4 regions of the Pantoea sp. SYBGC1 genome follow, and region 1 is predicted to be linked to each of the others. Evidence: predicted binding sites of a transcription regulator. Region 1 holds the regulator's gene; each other region holds the start of a gene.
The links. Region 1 encodes PurR, which represses purine synthesis genes. Its sites were predicted from a motif close to CANGCAAACGTTTGCNTG; they were not measured.
Positions count from the first base shown of each region.

Region 2: the regulator PurR is predicted to act here: its motif matches at 1,494-1,511, upstream of purT (formate-dependent phosphoribosylglycinamide formyltransferase).
Region 3: the regulator PurR is predicted to act here: its motif matches at 2,004-2,021, upstream of AC2CF9_RS04185 (NCS2 family permease).
Region 4: the regulator PurR is predicted to act here: its motif matches at 2,318-2,335, upstream of galS (HTH-type transcriptional regulator GalS).

Region 1 is NZ_JBXUNM010000001.1:342,874-347,247, forward strand. It holds gene punC (purine nucleoside transporter PunC) at 1-747, opposite strand, end outside; gene punR (DNA-binding transcriptional activator PunR) at 856-1,767, shown strand; gene purR (HTH-type transcriptional repressor PurR) at 1,764-2,789, opposite strand; gene AC2CF9_RS01670 (C40 family peptidase) at 3,087-3,875, opposite strand; gene AC2CF9_RS01675 (Grx4 family monothiol glutaredoxin) at 4,228-4,374, shown strand, end outside.
Region 2 is NZ_JBXUNM010000001.1:715,439-719,812, forward strand. It holds gene AC2CF9_RS03360 (prolyl oligopeptidase family serine peptidase) at 1-656, opposite strand, end outside; gene AC2CF9_RS03365 (tellurite resistance TerB family protein) at 752-1,387, opposite strand; gene purT (formate-dependent phosphoribosylglycinamide formyltransferase) at 1,550-2,728, shown strand; gene AC2CF9_RS03375 (bifunctional 4-hydroxy-2-oxoglutarate aldolase/2-dehydro-3-deoxy-phosphogluconate aldolase) at 2,779-3,417, opposite strand; gene zwf (glucose-6-phosphate dehydrogenase) at 3,633-4,374, opposite strand, start outside.
Region 3 is NZ_JBXUNM010000001.1:880,722-885,095, forward strand. It holds gene AC2CF9_RS04180 (AMP nucleosidase) at 1-411, shown strand, start outside; gene AC2CF9_RS04185 (NCS2 family permease) at 467-1,765, opposite strand; gene AC2CF9_RS04190 (response regulator) at 2,171-2,911, shown strand; gene AC2CF9_RS04195 (carbohydrate kinase family protein) at 2,854-3,900, opposite strand; gene AC2CF9_RS04200 (ketose 1,6-bisphosphate aldolase) at 3,902-4,374, opposite strand, start outside.
Region 4 is NZ_JBXUNM010000001.1:1,019,412-1,023,785, reverse strand. It holds gene ptrR (putrescine utilization regulator PtrR) at 1-108, opposite strand, end outside; gene folE (GTP cyclohydrolase I FolE) at 414-1,079, shown strand; gene yeiB (DUF418 domain-containing protein YeiB) at 1,128-2,288, shown strand; gene galS (HTH-type transcriptional regulator GalS) at 2,430-3,470, shown strand; gene mglB (galactose/glucose ABC transporter substrate-binding protein MglB) at 3,778-4,374, shown strand, end outside.

The DNA.
Region 1 (4,374 bases):
CATCGTCTGCGGCACATAGCTGAGCCCGATATCGGCCGGGGTTAAGCCTGCGGCCGCCAGAATAAAGGGGGAGCCCGTCAGCCAGGCAAAGAAGCTGGCAGAGCAGGCGGAGTAAATCAGCACATTGCCACTGTAGGCGCGGGTAGCGAGCAGCGTCAGCCAGCCAGGCTGATCGCCGCGCGCCGCCTGAGAGATACGCGGCGAACGAAGTCTGAGGGTACCTGCCAGCAGCACCAGCGTAATCAGCGTCAGCACCAGGAAAATAGTGCGCCAGTGAAAATGACTCATCAGCCAGGCACCCAGCAGCGGAGCCAGAGCAGGAGAGAGCGCCACCAGCGGCATAATAGTGGCAAACACTTTATTGGCCTGCGCTTTAGGGTAGCGATCGATAACCAGCGCCTGCCAGCTCACGGCGGCGGCACAGACGCCCACAGCCTGAATAAAGCGCAGTGCCAGCATCAGCCAGACGTTGTCGGCCCACAGCATGGCCAGACAGCTCAGGGCAAATATTGAGAGGCCCGCCAGTAAAACCGGTTTGCGGCCAATTCGGTCAGAGAGGAGTCCCCAGCCCACCTGCGCACAGGCAAAGCCCGCCAGAAACAGGCTCAGGCTGGCGCTGATAACACCCGGAGCGGTGGCAAAATCACGCTGCATATCGCTGAATGCGGGCAGATACATATCCGTGGCGAGAAAGCCGAGCATGCTCAGCAGCGCCAGATAGGGCAGAAATCCTTTAGATGACATCACTATTTTTCTCATTCGGCAGGGAAACGCGGAGGAGTGTAAAAGGGTGCAGTCAGCTTTGTGAAACGCTAATATTTGCAGAGTGCTGTTAAATTTTTTGAAGGCAAAAATATGTGGTCTGAATATGCGCTTGAGGTGGCGGACGCCGTCGCCCGCACCGGCAGTTTCAGCGCGGCAGCGCAGGAGCTGCACCGCGTGCCTTCTGCTATCAGCTATACCATCAGGCAGCTGGAGAGCTGGCTGGCCGTGGAGCTGTTTGAACGCCAGCATCGGGAAGTGGTTCTGACGCCAGCCGGCGAGCATTTTGTGCGTGAAGGCCGCTCTGTTATCAAAAAAATGCTGGCGACGCGACGGCAGTGTCAGCAGCTGGCCAACGGCTGGCGCGGCCAGCTCACTATTGCCGTTGATTGTATCGTCAAGCCGCAGCGCACGCGCCAGCTGGTGAAAGATTTCTATCGCCACTTTCCCGATATGGAGCTGATCATCAGCTATGAAGTGTTTAACGGCGTATGGGATGCGCTGGCTGATGGCCGGGTTGACGTAGCCATTGGTGCCACGCAGGCGATCCCGGTTGGCGGACGCTTTGCTTTTCAGGATATGGGCGCCCTTAACTGGCGCTGCGTGGTCAGTCCGGATCACCCACTGGCGCAGAGCGCGCATCCTGACGAAGAGGCGCTGCGCGCCTGGCCGTCGCTGGTGCTGGAAGATACGTCGCGCGCGCTACCGCGCCGTATGACGTGGACGCTGGATAATCAGCGCCGGCTGGTGGTGCCGGAGTGGGAAACCGGAATCGACTGCCTGCAGGCTGGCCTGTGCGTAGGGATGATCCCGGGACACCTGGCGCGGCCGCTACTGGATAGCGGCGCGCTGGTGGAGCTGATATTGCCGCAGCCTTTTCCGGAGAGTCCCTGCTGCGTCAGCTGGGCCGGGCAGCGGGCGTCGCCGGCGCTGGCCTGGCTGCTGGAATACCTGGGAGATGCTGAGACGCTAAATCATGAGTGGCTCAGCGAGCGCCGCGCTTAGCGGCGATAGTCGCGAAACGGACCATCCCCGACCGAGCGACGCTCAATCAGGCTGGGCTGAACTTCAATCGTTTGCGGCTCTTCGCGTTTACTGGTAATGCGGTCCAGCAGCATCTCCAGCGCTTTTTCACCCAGCTGAGCTTTGGGCTGATGCACTGTCGTCAGCGCCGGCGTAAAGTAGCGGGCGTTGCGCACATTGTCATAGCCGATCACCGAAATATCCTGCGGAACGCGCAGGCCCATCTCATCGGCGGCGCAGATCGCGCCCATTGCCATGATGTCGCCGCCGCAGAACACAGCGGTAGGACGCTGCTTCTGGCTCAGGATCTGCTGCATCGCCTGATAACCCGACTCAGGTTCAAAATCGCCCTGCACGATCCACTCCGCACGCACCGCGATCCCCGCCTCTTGCATCGCCTGCAGGAAGCCGGCGTGCCGTCCGCCGCCGGTATTGCGCTCCAGCTGGCCCGGGATAGCGCCAATATCGCGATGACCGCGCTCGATCAGGTAACGACCGGCCAGGTAGCCGCCCTGAAAGGCATTATCCTGCACGGTATCGGTAAAATCACCGCGGGAAGCGCCCCAGTCCATGACCACCATCGGAATATTGCGATTCTCTTCCAGCATCTGAAGCAGATCGTCCGGATACTCAGAGCACATCACCAGCAGGCCATCTACCCGCTTTTGCGCCATCATCGACAGATAGGCGCGCTGCTTTTGCAGGTCATTGTGCGCGTTGCCCAGAATCAGCGTGTAGCCCTGAGCGAAGCAGTGATTTTCAATTGCTTCGATGATTTCAGCAAAGTAGGGGGCTTCACTGGACGTTGCCAGCAACCCCAGTGTTTTAGTGTGATTAACCTTCAGGCTGCGCGCCACGGCGCTGGGAGAATAGTGCAGCGCTTTAATCGCCTCCCACACGGCATTACGCGTCTCTTCAGCGACAAAGCGCGTTTTATTGATGACGTGCGAAACCGTGGTCGTTGATACGCCAGCGCGTTTTGCCACATCTTTAATTGTTGCCATGAAAATGGACCTCTTAAACCTATCGCAACTTTATGATAAGTATAGTGTTAAACGTTTGCGTCTGCGCAGGGTTTTCTGCCTCATTCCAGCGTAAAAATGGCTGATTCAGGGCGAGTAATTAACCGCAACAGATAATGACAGCAGCGTGCGCAAAAGGTGTTGCGCAACGAAAGGCGGCGATTCTAGCAAGGCAAGGGGCATAAAACGAGATTTTTACCTGCGGTCAGATGAAAATATTTAGAGTCCGACAACTGGCGTGTAGTCAGGCCGGGACGCGCGCGGCATGTTGCGCAACTGCTAACGAATGGTTTTAGGCGTCATCATGCGGCGTGCGCCAACATAGTGCTTCTGCCAGTAATCTTCACCCAGCGCGCTGATCTGGATATCTTTGCCGGTACGCGGCGACTGAATAAATTTGCCGTTACCCAGATAAACGCCAACATGATCGGCTGTGCCGCGATTATTGATGCGGAAAAACACCAGATCGCCTTTCTCCAGCATTTCGCGCTTGATGGGAGCGGCATCGCGCAGATGATACATTTCATTGGCCGTGCGCGGCAGCTTGAAACGGACCAGATCTTTATAGGCGTACCAGACCAGGCCACTGCAGTCGAATCCGGTAAGCGGAGAGGTGCCACCCCACTGATAAGGTTTGCCCAGCTGGCCCATAAGTTTAGTCATGGCGGTTTCACGCGCCTTCTGATAGCGCAGGCGGTGGGATTTGCTGAGCCTGATACCGGTCAGCGCATCATTACTCTCTTCCGCTGCCGCTGTTTTCCGGCTGGTACGCTGATGACCATATTTTTTGCTGGCAGAGAGGGCGGGCGCTTTTTTACGGGCGGTACGGGAAGTCACAGGCGGTTCTGCGTGCAGGCTTTTTTTCGATTTAACTTTTTGTACGGGCGTGACGCGTGTTTTTTTAGCCGAGGTTTTAACCGGACGTCGTTTGCGGCGTTCATCGTCGCGCGCACTCTTTTTCTCCGCTTTCTGCAGGCTGGCGTTAACCGGCTTGTGCGGTGAAGCAGCGGCCACGTTAAAAAACAGCTGAGCAAAAGCCAGTATGAAAAGCGTAATCAGTAAACGCATAGTCCGGTTACAGGTTCGGCAGGCTGCAGAAGCAGACCGCGGCAATATTAGAAAATTCTGATCAGCGATCAGCGCCGGATTGATTCTAATCCACTTTTTTTACAAAAGGTAAGGTCTTTTTTATTAAATCCATCAACACAAGGGCTGTGCAGCAAAAATGAGCGGTTTCAGGCGGTTAACGCAGCATATTTATTGCTAATCGTGTATTAATACACACTTCGTCATACGCCCGTGGCGGCAAACTTAACAAACATGGCGATTCATGCCGCAACGAGGCAAATTCCCGATTTCAGTCGCGGGATGAAGTCGCTACAATAAACAAACACGAAGTGAAGAATTAAGGAAGGCAAAAATGAGTACTGTTGAAAAAATTCAGCGCCAGATCGCAGAAAACCCGATCCTGCTGTATATGAAAGGATCGCCAAAACTGCCAAGCTGCGGCTTCTCAGCTCAGGCTGTTCAGGCGCTCTCTGCCTGTGGCGAACGCTTCGCGTATGTC
Region 2 (4,374 bases), 370 kb from region 1:
TCATACACCAGCTGGTCATCACTCTGCGGATGGCCCAGTTCATGGCGCCATATCTGATACGCCAGCAGCGTTTTCGGATGTTTGCGCACATAGTAAAGCGTACGCGAGTCGTTTGCCCAGGCTACGCTGGATGAGGCGTTATGTAATACTTCAGGATACCAGCTGCCGCTCTGCAGGTTACGAAAGCGAATACCATACTGACGGCGCGATAAAAAATCTTCCGCCAGTGCCATAACCTGATTGTCCGGGCTGATATCAAGCGCTCCCATGGTGTAGAAGTCGCTGTGCGCAGCGCGCCTGTTGCCGTCAAGCAGCAGCTGCCAGGGTGCGTCCGCTCCCCCCTCAACCGGCTGACGATAAAACGCTGCATATTCGTTACCGGCCTCATAGCGGCGCTGATAGCGAAAGCCGTTTTTGGTATAGGGCACGGAATAGTCCTGACCCGGAATACGATCGACAATCTCTTTCAGCACCTTCTCCTGCAGTGCATTCTGCGACGCCATCATCGCCCTGCCGTAGCGGTTCTCCTCCTGCAGATAGGCGAGCACGCCGGGGTCTTCACGATCGTCGTCGCGCAGCCAGAAGTAATCATCGGTGCGCGTATCGCCATGCAACGTCATGACATGCGGAACTTTTTTTGCCTGCGGCTGTTTCATAACGCGGTTTCTCCCGGAGAAATCGTTTTATGCAAGCGTGGCACCAATCAGGCGGGAATGCCAGAACTGCCGCAGGCGCAGCTGTTTCCGACCTCTCAGCCAGCAGATTCTGCGGCGATGTCTCGCTGGATCCCGTCACGCACATCCTGCGGAATATTCAGCGCATCGCCCAGCGCGGTGAGATAACTGCGCTCCATAAAGTGGTCGATATCGACAGCTGCACAGCTGAGCACATAGAGTTCCAGCGCCTCCTCTTCATTTTTTACCCCGGCCGCAAGCCACTGCGGATCGAGCGGACGCGCCATCGCCTGCTTAATCAGGCTTTCCGCCTGTGCGCCATAGCCCGCCTGCTGAATATGTTTCTCAATTGCAGCCTGTTCAGCCTCATCAATATGACCATCACTTTTAGCCGCAAATACCAGCGCAGCGATCAATCGTTCTGCGCGCTGATCGGGCGGTGTCTGCTGCCCGTCAGTACCGGATGCAGGCTGATACGCGGTGCGGAGACGATCTTTATATTTATTCCATAACAGCGCACCGGCTGCCGCACCGCCGCCCAGCAGCAGCGCCTTGCCGCCAAATTTTGTCAGCAGCTTACGTGACGATTTGCTGCCCGCCAGCACGCCTGCCAGCCCGCCCAATGCTCCGGGTCCCAGGAGGTCACCCAACCCGGAAGTGCCGTGCTTTTTCTTTGCCAGAATCGTCTGAAGCTGCTGCAGCCACTGATTCATTGTTTAACTCCCGTTTACGTTAGCCCGCTTTATCCTGGCGCAACCTGCGTCAGAAAATGTCAGAACGGGCAAAGTACGGAAAATCTTTACGGGCATAAAACGTGAGCGCGCAAACGTTTTCGTATATACTGCCGGCGCTTTTTGACTGCTAAGGTGACAGGTATGACAACTCTCGGAACGGCACTGCGACCCGGTGCCACGCGCGTTATGCTGCTGGGCTCAGGCGAGCTGGGTAAAGAGGTCGCGCTGGAGTGCCAGCGTTTAGGGGTGGAAGTGATCGCCGTCGATCGCTATGCGGATGCTCCGGCAATGCAGGTTGCGCATCGCAGCCACGTAATCAATATGCTGGATGGCGAAGCGCTGGCTGCACTGATCGCCCGTGAACAGCCGCACTTTGTGGTGCCGGAGATTGAGGCGATTGCCACCGATACGCTGGTTGAGCTTGAAGCCCGGGGGCAGAAAGTGGTGCCGACCGCACGCGCCGCACGCCTGACCATGAACCGGGAGGGGATCCGACGTCTGGCCGCTGAAGAACTGAACCTGCCCACCTCACGCTATCAGTTTGCCGACAGCCAGGCGCACTTTTTTGCCGCAGCGGAAGCGATAGGATTTCCCTGCATCGTTAAGCCGGTGATGAGTTCGTCCGGCAAAGGTCAGAGCTTTATTCGCAGCGCGGACGCACTGCAGCAGGCGTGGGAGTATGCCCAGCAGGGTGGCCGCGCTGGTGCCGGCCGGGTGATTGTTGAAGGCGTGGTCAGATTCGATTTCGAAATTACGCTGCTGACGGTCAGCGCCGTTGACGGCATCCACTTCTGCGCCCCGATCGGCCATCGCCAGGAGGAGGGCGATTATCGCGAATCCTGGCAGCCACAGCAGATGAGCGCCGCTGCCCTCGCACGGGCGCAGGAGATTGCGGCCAGCGTGGTAAACGCGCTGGGTGGATATGGCCTGTTTGGCGTTGAGCTGTTCGTTTGCGGTGATGAGGTCGTGTTCAGCGAAGTGTCGCCGCGTCCGCATGATACCGGGATGGTGACGCTGATTTCTCAGGATCTCTCTGAGTTCGCTCTGCACGTGCGGGCGTTTCTCGGCCTGCCGATTGGCGCTATTCGCCAGTATGGTCCGGCGGCGTCAGCCGTGATCCTGCCGCAGCTGGAGAGTCAGGATGTGCGCTTTGCACACGTTGATGCCGCGCTGGGCGCGGGCCTGCAGCTGCGCCTGTTTGGTAAACCGGAGATCAGCGGACAGCGTCGCCTGGGCGTCGCGCTGGCAACCGGAGAGAGCACGGAAGAGGCGGTGGCGCGCGCCGTCGCCAGCGCAGCCGCGATAACTGCCGAAGGCTGACAGCGCTGGCAGCAGGCCATACGCCTGCTGCCAGATATCAGCTTCCTGAGCTACCGCGCGCCCGCTATCGCCTCACGCGCCAGCTGCGTAATCCGCTCCCAGTCCCCCTGCTGCAGCGACTCATCCGGCACCAGCCACGAGCCGCCAATGCACAGCACGCTTTTCAGCGCCAGATAGTCACGATAGTTTGCCGGTGAAATGCCGCCGGTCGGGCAAAACCGTACCTGCGGAAAAGGTCCGGCAAGCGCGGAAAGCGCCTTTACGCCGCCGCTGGCTTCAGCCGGAAAGAATTTGAATTCGCGCAAGCCATGATCCATACCCATCATCAGCTCTGATACGGTGCTGACCCCCGGGATCAGCGGTACCGGCCCCTCTGTTGCTGCCCGGAGCAGCGATTCCGTTAGTCCCGGACTTATCACAAACTGTGCGCCTGCATCCGTAACCTCTTTCAGCTGCTGCGTATTAATAACCGTACCGGCGCCCACAATCGCTTCCGGCACCTCACGAATAATGGCGCGCAGCGCATCCATCGCAACCGGCGTACGCAGCGTTACCTCCAGCACCCGGATACCGCCTGCGACCAGCGCTTTTGCCATCGGCACAGCGTGCTCAGGCTGCTTCACCACAATGACCGGCACGACCGGTCCGGTGCTCAGCACCTGCTCTGCACTTATCTTCCAGTTCTTCATGAGGTTTCCCTGGTCACCGCAGCCCCGACGGCTGCGTTCTCATCATTAGCGCTTTACCATACAAGATAAAACGGCTTTGCGTCTATGCAGCACCACGTGACGATGCTGCTGTGGACTCTCTCTGCTATGAGCGTTGCCGCACGCGGCGCAAAAAAATACCCCTGCATGGCAGAGGTATTGGCTGAGTTTGAATAGCGCATCCGTACGACGGGCGATTACTCGCTAAATTCGTTCCATGAACGGCCGTCGCGGGTGATCATCGCAACGGAAGCCACCGGGCCCCAGGTACCCGCCTGATACGGTTTAGAGGCGTCGCCATCCGCATTCCAGGCCTCGATAATCGAATCCACCCAGCTCCATGCTGCTTCTACCTCATCGCGACGGACAAACAGCGCCTGAATGCCGCGCATCGATTCCAGCAGCAGACGCTCATAGGCATCCGCCAGATGTGACTGGTTAAAGGTTTCTGAATAGCTGAGATCCAGCTTGGTGGTCTGCAGCTTATGCTTGTGATCCAGCCCCGGCACCTTGTTAAGGATCTCGATATCCACACCTTCATCCGGCTGCAGACGAATAGTGAGTTTGTTCTGCGGCAGTTCAGAGTAGGAGTCTTTGAACAGGTTCATCTCCGGGTTCTTGAAGTAGACGACGACCTCAGAGCATTTAGAAGGCAGACGTTTGCCGGTGCGCAGATAGAAAGGTACGCCCGCCCAGCGCCAGTTATCGATATCAACGCGAATAGCCACGAAAGTCTCGGTTGCGCTCTGCTTGTTAGCGCCCTCCTCTTCCAGGTAGCCCGGTACTTTTTTACCCTGTACAAATCCTGCCGTGTACTGTCCGCGTACGGTTTTTTCACGCACGTTGGTTTGATCGATCCGGCGCAGTGAACGCAGTACTTTTACTTTCTCATCGCGGATTGCATCTGCACTGAGATCGGAGGGCGGTGACATAGCAATC
Region 3 (4,374 bases), 540 kb from region 1:
CGTGCGCTCTATGACGCAACCAAGTCAGTGAGCGGCATGCCGGGTGAAGAGGTTAAACAGCGGCTGCGCACCGGTACGGTGGTGACCACGGACGATCGCAACTGGGAGCTGCGCTACGCCGCTTCCGCGCTGCGTTTCAACCTGAGCCGCGCCGTGGCGGTGGATATGGAGAGCGCGACCATCGCGGCGCAGGGCTACCGCTTCCGCGTGCCTTACGGGACGCTGCTGTGCGTATCAGACAAACCGCTGCACGGTGAGATCAAGCTGCCGGGTCAGGCGAATCGCTTTTATGAAGGGGCCATCTCTGAGCATCTGCAGATTGGCATCTGTGCGGTAGAGCTGCTGCGCGCCGAGGGCGATAAGCTGCACTCCCGCAAGCTGCGCACCTTTAATGAGCCGCCGTTCCGCTAACGCGCCGGCCAGCCATTATCAGCAGGGAAGCCCGGACGGGCTTCCCTTTTTTTCATCAGGCGCTGAGCCAGCCCAGCTTGATGACAAACAGCAGCGAGAGGATCACCAGTGCGCTATTCACTTCCCGGGCGCGGCCGCTCAGCAGCTTAACAACGGTCCAGGTAATGAAACCGAAGGCGATGCCGTTCGCAATTGAGTAAGTCAGCGGCATGGTCAGCGCCGTTACCGTTACCGGTGCCGCCGTCGTCACATCTTTCCAGTCAATTTCCGCCAGGCCCGATGCCATCAGCACGGCGACGAACAGCAGCGCCGGGGCGGTAGCCCAGACCGGTACGCTACCCGCCAGCGGCGAGAAGAACAGGCTCAGCAGAAACAGCGCGGCCACCACAATGGCCGTCAGGCCGGTGCGTCCGCCAGCGCTGACGCCAGCCGCAGATTCCACATAGCTGGTGGTGGTTGAGGTACCGAGCAGTGAGCCAAACAGCGCCGCCGCGCTGTCAGCAATCAGTGCGCGCCCCATTTTTGGCACGTTGCCCTGCTCATCCGCCAGACCTGCGCGTTTGGTTACGCCCAGCAGGGTGCCGGTATTATCAAACACATCAACAAACAGAAAGGCAAAAATAACGCTTACCAGCCCCACATTAAAGGCACCGGCAATATCGAGCTGCATAAAGGTCGGTGCGATTGAAGGCGGCGCGGAGAAGACGCCGCCAAACGGCGTCAGACCGATACCCATAGAGATAAAGGTCACCACCAGAATGCCAATCAGCACTGCGCCGGTCACGCGGCGCGCTTCCAGTACCACGATGATAAAAAAGCCGAGCAGCGCCAGCAGCGGCCCTGGTTTGGTCAGATCGCCCAGCCCGACCAGCGTTGCCGGGTTATCCACCACAATGCCGGCCCCTTCCAGCGCAATCAGCGCCAGGAACAGGCCGATACCGGCAGCGATGCCGGCGCGCAGCGGCAGCGGGATGCTGGCAATGATCCACTCGCGGATTTTAAAAATCGAGAGCGCAAAGAAGATCACCGCCGACAAAAACACCGCGCCCAGCGCAATCTGCCAGGTGTAGCCCATATGCAGCACCACGGTGTAGGTAAAGAACGCGTTCAGCCCCATGCCGGGCGCCAGCGCAATCGGATAGTTAGCAATCAGTCCCATCAGAATCGAGCCGATCGCCGCCGCCAGACAGGTCGCCACAAACACCGCCCCTTTATCCATGCCGGTCGCACCCAGAATAGAGGGGTTAACAAACAGGATATAGGCCATGGCGAGGAAAGTGGTGATCCCCGCCACGATCTCCGTGCGCACGGTGGTGTTATGCGCTTTAAGCTTAAACAGTTTCTCTAACATCATTTTCTCTCATGAGCGGAGACGCAGCGGCTGCGCGTTCTCACTGGCCAAAGTGGTTAACAGCTGATGGTTGTTGCTGAAAGCGAGCCTGCCGGACGTGAGGTGCCCCCTCCGCTTTCCCCTGTCCTGATAGCAATTGCTGTGCCATCTCCTGCGCAATCGTTTACGTTTTCCGTTGCGCATCCGGTTAAGAAAAGTCTGAACCAGAAAGAGGCGCGATTATGGTGCATTGCCCCGCTGCTGCGCAATCGTTTTCCTCGCTATCCGCTAAAGCACAATAATTTTGCGGTGCCGCACGCTTTCGCATTCTGCCTGGCGATATCGCTCACGTTTCTGCTGCACGATTCAGCAGGCTAATAACAGCAGGTTATAGTGCCTTTACTCTCTGCATGATAACGAGGCCGCACCATGAAGCCCGCGATACTGATCGTTGACGATGATCGTGCCATCTGCGAACTGCTGCACGATGTCTTGAGTGAGCACGTTTCCGCCGTGTATCGCTGCCACCTCGGGCGCGATGTTCAGGCGCTGCTGACGCAGCATGCGGATATTTCACTGGTGATGCTCGATATGATGCTGCCGGATACAAACGGGCTGCTGGTTCTGCAGCAGATCCAGCGCGAGCGGCCGGATGTGCTGGTGATCATGCTGACCGGAATGGGATCGGAAGCGGAGATGGTGGTGGGCCTGGAAATGGGTGCCGATGACTATATCGCCAAACCTTTCAATCCGCGCGTAGTCGTGGCGCGGGCGCGCGCCGCACTGCGCCGCAGCGGCAGGCAGGATGAACCAGGTGCTGTTATCCCTGCGGGCTGGCAGTTTAACGGCTGGCAGCTGGATGAGGTGCGCTGCCAGCTGCTGAATCCGCAGCGTGAAAGCGTGCCGCTGACGCAGGGGGAATATACGCTGCTGCGCGCGCTGGTCGCTCACGCCCGCAAAGTGCTGACCCGCGACCAGCTGCTGGAGCTGACGCACAGCGAAACGCTGGATGTCTTTGACCGCACTATCGACGTGCTGATCATGCGGCTGCGGCGCAAAATCGAAGCTAACCCGCATCAGCCAAACCTTATCCGCACCATTCGCGGCCTCGGCTATGTATTTTCAGCCGACGTGGTGCGCCCGGCAGCGCGCGTATCGCAGATCGCCTGATCCATCCAGCGCTGCATCTCCGGCAGCGGCCGGATGCCATCCAGCGCGTTCGCCGCGCGCAGGTTAAAGCAGGCGCAGGTGTGCGCCAGCTGCAGCGTGGCTGACAGCGTAAAACCTTCGTGGCTGGCGTACAGCACACCGGCGCAGAAAGCGTCACCCGCTCCCACGCTGCCGACAATGTCGCTGGCTTTCAGCTGCCACGCCGGCTGCCAGCACGCCTCTCCGCCCCTTTCTGCCCCCCACGCCCCTTCCGGCGCGTGGATCACCACGCGCTGACGCACCCCCTGCTGCAGCAGCCATGCACCCGCGGCGGCAAACGTCTCGGGCGGAGCAAGAGTGCCGCTGTGCCGCAGCGGGATGCCGGTCAGCGCCGCCGCCTCCAGCTCATTAATGATTAAATAGTCGAGCCAGCGCAGCGCCGGCAGCACCAGGCTGCGGTGATCGCCGGCGCGGGAGACCAGATCGAGCGAGGTCAGATAGCCGCGCTGCTGCATCTGCGCCAGCAGCCGCGCGCTGCGCGTGCCGAACTGCGCGTCGGGCCGGTCAAGCTGGTCGAGCAGCAGCAGATAGCCGAGGTGAAAGATGCGGTGCGGAGTAGTGAGGTCGCGGAAATGCGCCACATCAAGCAGCGCGCTGGCGCCGCGCGCGTGAAAAAAGGTGCGCTGACCATCCGGCGCGGTCATCACCTGCGTCATAGCGGTAGCCGCCGCGCGGGTGCGCGTTACGCCGCGGCAATCCACGCCCTCCTCACGCAGCCGCTGCAGCAGATAGTCACCGTCCGCATCCTCGCCGGTGATACCCGCAGCCGCCAGCGGTAAACCTGACTGCATGCGCGCCAGCGTCAGGATCACATTCGGCACCGCGCCGCCGCTGCAGCGCTCACGCGCCACAATTTCGGTCAGCCAGCCCTGCTCCGGCCAGTGCGTTATGCGCTGGACATGATCGACCAGCAGGGTGCCGGCGGCCAGAATGCCGCTGCGCGCCGTCATCTCAGGCGCGTCCGCTGCTGCCGAAAATCTGCATCTGCTGCGCGACCACGCTGCTGATACTGCGCTCCACCGCCATAAGCAGCTCAGCAAAGCTGTCATAGCGGGCGTCGCGCTGGCCAATCTGCGTTTCTATTGCGTCCAGCGCCGCCTGGGACATGCCGGTGTAGAAGTTGATTTTATGAATGCCGAGCGTAATGGCGCGGCGAAAATCGGCGTCGCTAATCCCCGAGCCGCCGTGCAGCACCAGCGGAATACCTGCCGCGCTGCGGATCGCTGCCAGCCGGTCAAAGTCGAGGCGCGGTTCGCCTTTATATTTGCCGTGCGCGTTACCGATCGCCACCGCCAGGCAGTCGATGCCGGTGCTCTGCACAAAATCAGCCGCCAGCGCCGGATCGGTAAATTTTGCGCTGTCCGCCTCACCGGTCAGCGCCCCGCCCTCGTCGCCCCCCACTGCGCCCAGCTCCGCTTCGACCG
Region 4 (4,374 bases), 680 kb from region 1:
CAGGCGCGTGGTGAGATTAGAGGGCACGCGATGCAGCTGTTCAGCGGCGCGCGCCAGAGAACCGGTATCGGCTACACAACAGAACATCCGCAGCTGAACTAAATCCATCTTCTCATCCCGTAAACAACAAGTGTGATGTTATTCATATTTTGTGAGTCTAAACCGCCCGTCGCCGACTGGCAAGTGCGTTATCGCCGCTTTTGCAGTTTAGCCAGGCGCGCTGCTGATAAGTGTAGTGATAGCGACAGCAACAGCCGCTTTTTTGCGCCTTTTGGTGCCGCGCACGCGCACGTGCTGATTGCCAATCAGATTGATTGCTGGATTAAGCCTGCGTTGTGTTTCACAATACGCGCTCAGAATTTCCCCCGCGGGCTATGTTCCGCGGGTGCATCACCTGCCGGAGAATGAGAACGATGAGCACCTTAAGTCAGGAAGCCGCCCTGGTTCATGAAGCGCTGCTGGCGCGCGGTCTGGAAACGCCGTTACGCGCCCCGGTGCGCGAAATGGATAGCGAAACGCGCAAGCGTGAAATTGCCGGTCACATGACGCAAATCATGCAGCTGCTGAATCTGGACCTGGAAGATGACAGCCTGATGGAGACGCCGCATCGCATCGCAAAAATGTATGTGGATGAGATTTTCTCAGGTCTCGATTACGCCAACTTCCCGAAAATCACCGTTATCGAAAACAAAATGAAAGTGGACGAGATGGTGACGGTGCGTGACATCACGCTGACCAGCACCTGCGAGCACCATTTTGTGATCATCGATGGCAAGGCAACGGTGGCCTACATTCCCAAAGACAAGGTGATCGGCCTGTCGAAAATCAACCGCATCGTGCAGTTTTTCGCCCAGCGCCCGCAGGTGCAGGAGCGACTGACGCAGCAGGTGCTGGTTGCGCTGCAGACGCTGCTTGGTACCACTAACGTGGCGGTGTCGATTGATGCAGTTCACTACTGCGTAAAAGCGCGCGGTGTGAAAGATGCGACCAGTGCCACCACGACCACGTCGCTGGGCGGACTGTTTAAATCGAGCCAGAATACGCGTCAGGAGTTCCTGCGCGCGGTACGTCATATCTGATCCCCCAGGCGGCCCCGGTGCCGCCTTTTTTGATGGCTGAGGGCCGCAATGCAACGCTACCAGGCGCTGGATTTTATTCGCGGATGCGCGGTTCTGGGCATTTTGCTGCTCAATATCACCGGCTTTGGCCTGCCGTCAGCCGCCTATCTTAATCCCGCCTGGCAGGGCAGCGTTACGCCGCAGGATGCCTGGACCTGGGCGATACTGGACGGGCTGGCGCAGCTGAAATTCCTCACGCTGTTTGCACTGCTGTTTGGTGCCGGACTGGCGCTGCAGATCCCCCGCGGTAAGCGCTGGATCAGCACGCGCCTGACGCTGCTGGTGCTGCTCGGGTTTATCCACGGCGTCTTCTTCTGGGAAGGGGATATTCTCCTCGACTACGGGCTTATCGGCCTGATTATCTGGCGTCTGCTGCGTGAGGTGCCCTCTGAGCGTGCGCTGTTTCAGACCGGCGTGCTGCTCTATCTGGTGGGCTGTGCGGTGCTGCTTATCTTCGGGGCGATCTCCGGTAATCAGAGCAGCAGCGGCTGGCAGCCGGGCGCCGCTGCGCTGGAGTATGAAAGTTACTGGAAGCTGGTGGGCGGCTGGGAAGCGGTGCGCAACCGGCTCGATCTGCTCGCATCGGGGCTGATGGCGCTGGCATCGCAGTATGGCTGGCAGCTGGCGGGGCTGATGCTGATGGGTGCCGCGCTGCTGCGCTGCGGCTGGCTGACCGGTGAGTTCAGCCTGCAGCACTACCGGCGCGCCGCACTGCTGCTGCTGACGACCGGCTGGCTAATTGCGGTGCCGGGTATCGTTGCGCAGTGGCAGCTGCAGTGGGCACTGCGCTGGACCAGCTTTTATCTGCAGGTGCCGCGCGATCTTGCCTCTCCTTTTATCAGCCTCGGCTATGCGGCGCTCTGTCTCGGCTTCTGGCCTGCGCTGGCGCGTAACCGGGTGTGCGGCCTGATTCAGGGGGTGGGGCGCATGGCGCTGAGCAACTATCTGTTACAGACGCTGATCTGTACCACGCTTTTCTACCGGTTTGATCTCTTCCTGCATTTTAGCCGGTTACAGCTGCTGACGCTGGTGCCCGTTATCTGGACAGTCAATCTTCTCTTCTCAGCGCTCTGGCTGCGCTATTTTCGTCAGGGGCCGCTGGAGTGGCTGTGGCGCTGGCTGACGCAGCGTCTCTCTGCAACCGGCACCGCAGTACCGCCTGTCAGATAATGACCTGCATCACAAAGATCGCATAAAGCAATGTAACCGTTTTCATTGATGTGAGCTGTTTCACGTAGCTGAAGTCTGCGGCCTGACACTATAGCGCTATTACGCGCCCGTCGCGTCTTTCAGCCTTTGTGGAACCGCTGCATGATAACGATTCGTGATGTCGCCCGACTGGCGGGAGTTTCTGTTGCCACCGTGTCGCGCGTGCTCAATAACAGCAGTGCAGTCACCTCTGATACCCGCGACGCCGTGCTGCAGGCGGTAGAATCGCTGGGCTATCGTCCGAACGCCAACGCACAGGCGCTCGCTACCCAGGTCAGCGACACTATCGGTGTCGTTGTCATGGATGTCTCCGATCCCTTTTTTGGCGCGCTGGTGAAAGCGGTGGATACCGTAGCACAGCGGGTGCACAAGCATGTTCTCATCAGTAATTCCTGGCATCAGGAAGATAAAGAGCGGCACGCCATTGAGGTGCTGATCCGTCAGCGCTGCAATGCGCTGGTGGTACATGCGAAAACGCTTTCAGACGCTGAACTCATGCAGTTTATGGATCAGGTGCCGGGAATGGTGCTGGTTAACCGGGTGATCCGCGGCTACGAGCATCGCTGCGTCTGTCTCGACAATGTAACCGGTGCGCAGGTCGCTACCCGCATGCTGCTGCAGCAGGGGCATCAGCGTATCGGCTATCTCAGCTCCAGCCACCCGATTGAAGATGTGGCCCAGCGCCGCGATGGCTGGCTGCAGGCGCTGGCAGAGCAGCGTATCCAGCCGGCAGAGGCGTGGATCGCCCATGCTGAACCTGACATGCAGGGCGGTGAAGCCGCGATGGTGGAGCTGCTCGGGCGCAATCTGCATCTGACTGCCGTGTTTTCCTATAACGATGGCATGGCGGCTGGCGCTCTGACGGCGCTGAAAGATAACGGCATTCAGGTGCCGCAGCATTTTTCTGTCATCGGTTTTGATGACATTCCCATTTCACGTTACACCGATCCCCAGCTGACAACCGTACGCTATCCCATTGTTTCTATGGCGAAACTGGCAACAGAGCTGGCGCTGAAAGGTGCAGCCGGCGAGCTGGATCCCCAGGCATCGCACTGTTTCATGCCTACGCTGGTGCGGCGTCACTCAGTGGCCCAGCGACAAATTGTGGAGTCGATCACTAATCCGGGCGATAGCGCCATGTAACCGTTTCCAATATGTGATTACATTCACAGTTAATTACCAGACCGCTCACTATGATGGCAGCGTCTTACCGGACTGAAACATCATGAAACGCCGGGTCACGCCTCTCCGGACAGGTTTCAGTAGCCGATTGAAATGGTTCACAACACTCTTCAGGAAGCGGTTACGTACAGGGAAGTCAGGATAGGGAGAGCGGTCCGGCTAACGCCCGCGCCTGCTCCAGAATGATAGCGTTTCAACCGACTGCGTTCGCTGCCCGCAGGCAGCAGGGCGCAATGAAATACCCTGCATAATTAAAACCGGAGATACCATGAATAAGAAGGTTTTCACGCTCACAGCACTGGTTGCCAGCATGATGTTTGGTGCAACTGCGCATGCCGCCGATACCCGCATTGGCGTGACCATTTACAAATATGATGACAACTTCATGTCAATGGTGCGCAAGGATATCGAAAAAGAGGCGAAAACACTGGGCGGCATTCAGCTGCTGATGAATGACTCGCAGAATGACCAGTCCAAACAGAACGACCAGATTGACGTGCTGATGGCCAAGGGCGTGAAAGCGCTGGCAATTAACCTGGTAGATCCGGCAGCGGCAGCGGTAGTTATCGACAAAGCCAAAGCCAATGACGTACCGATTGTGTTCTTTAACAAAGAGCCGAACGCCAAAGTGCTGGCGAGCTATGCGAAAGCCTATTATGTCGGTACAGACTCGAAAGAGTCAGGTATCAAACAGGGCGAGCTGATTGAGAAGCACTGGAAATCGACGCCAGCCTGGGATCTGAACAAAGATGGCCAGATTCAGTTTGTCCTGCTGAAAGGCGAGCCAGGCCACCCGGATGCTGAAGCGCGCACCAAATATGTTATCGACACCCTGAACAAAGATGGCATCAAAACGCAGCAGCTG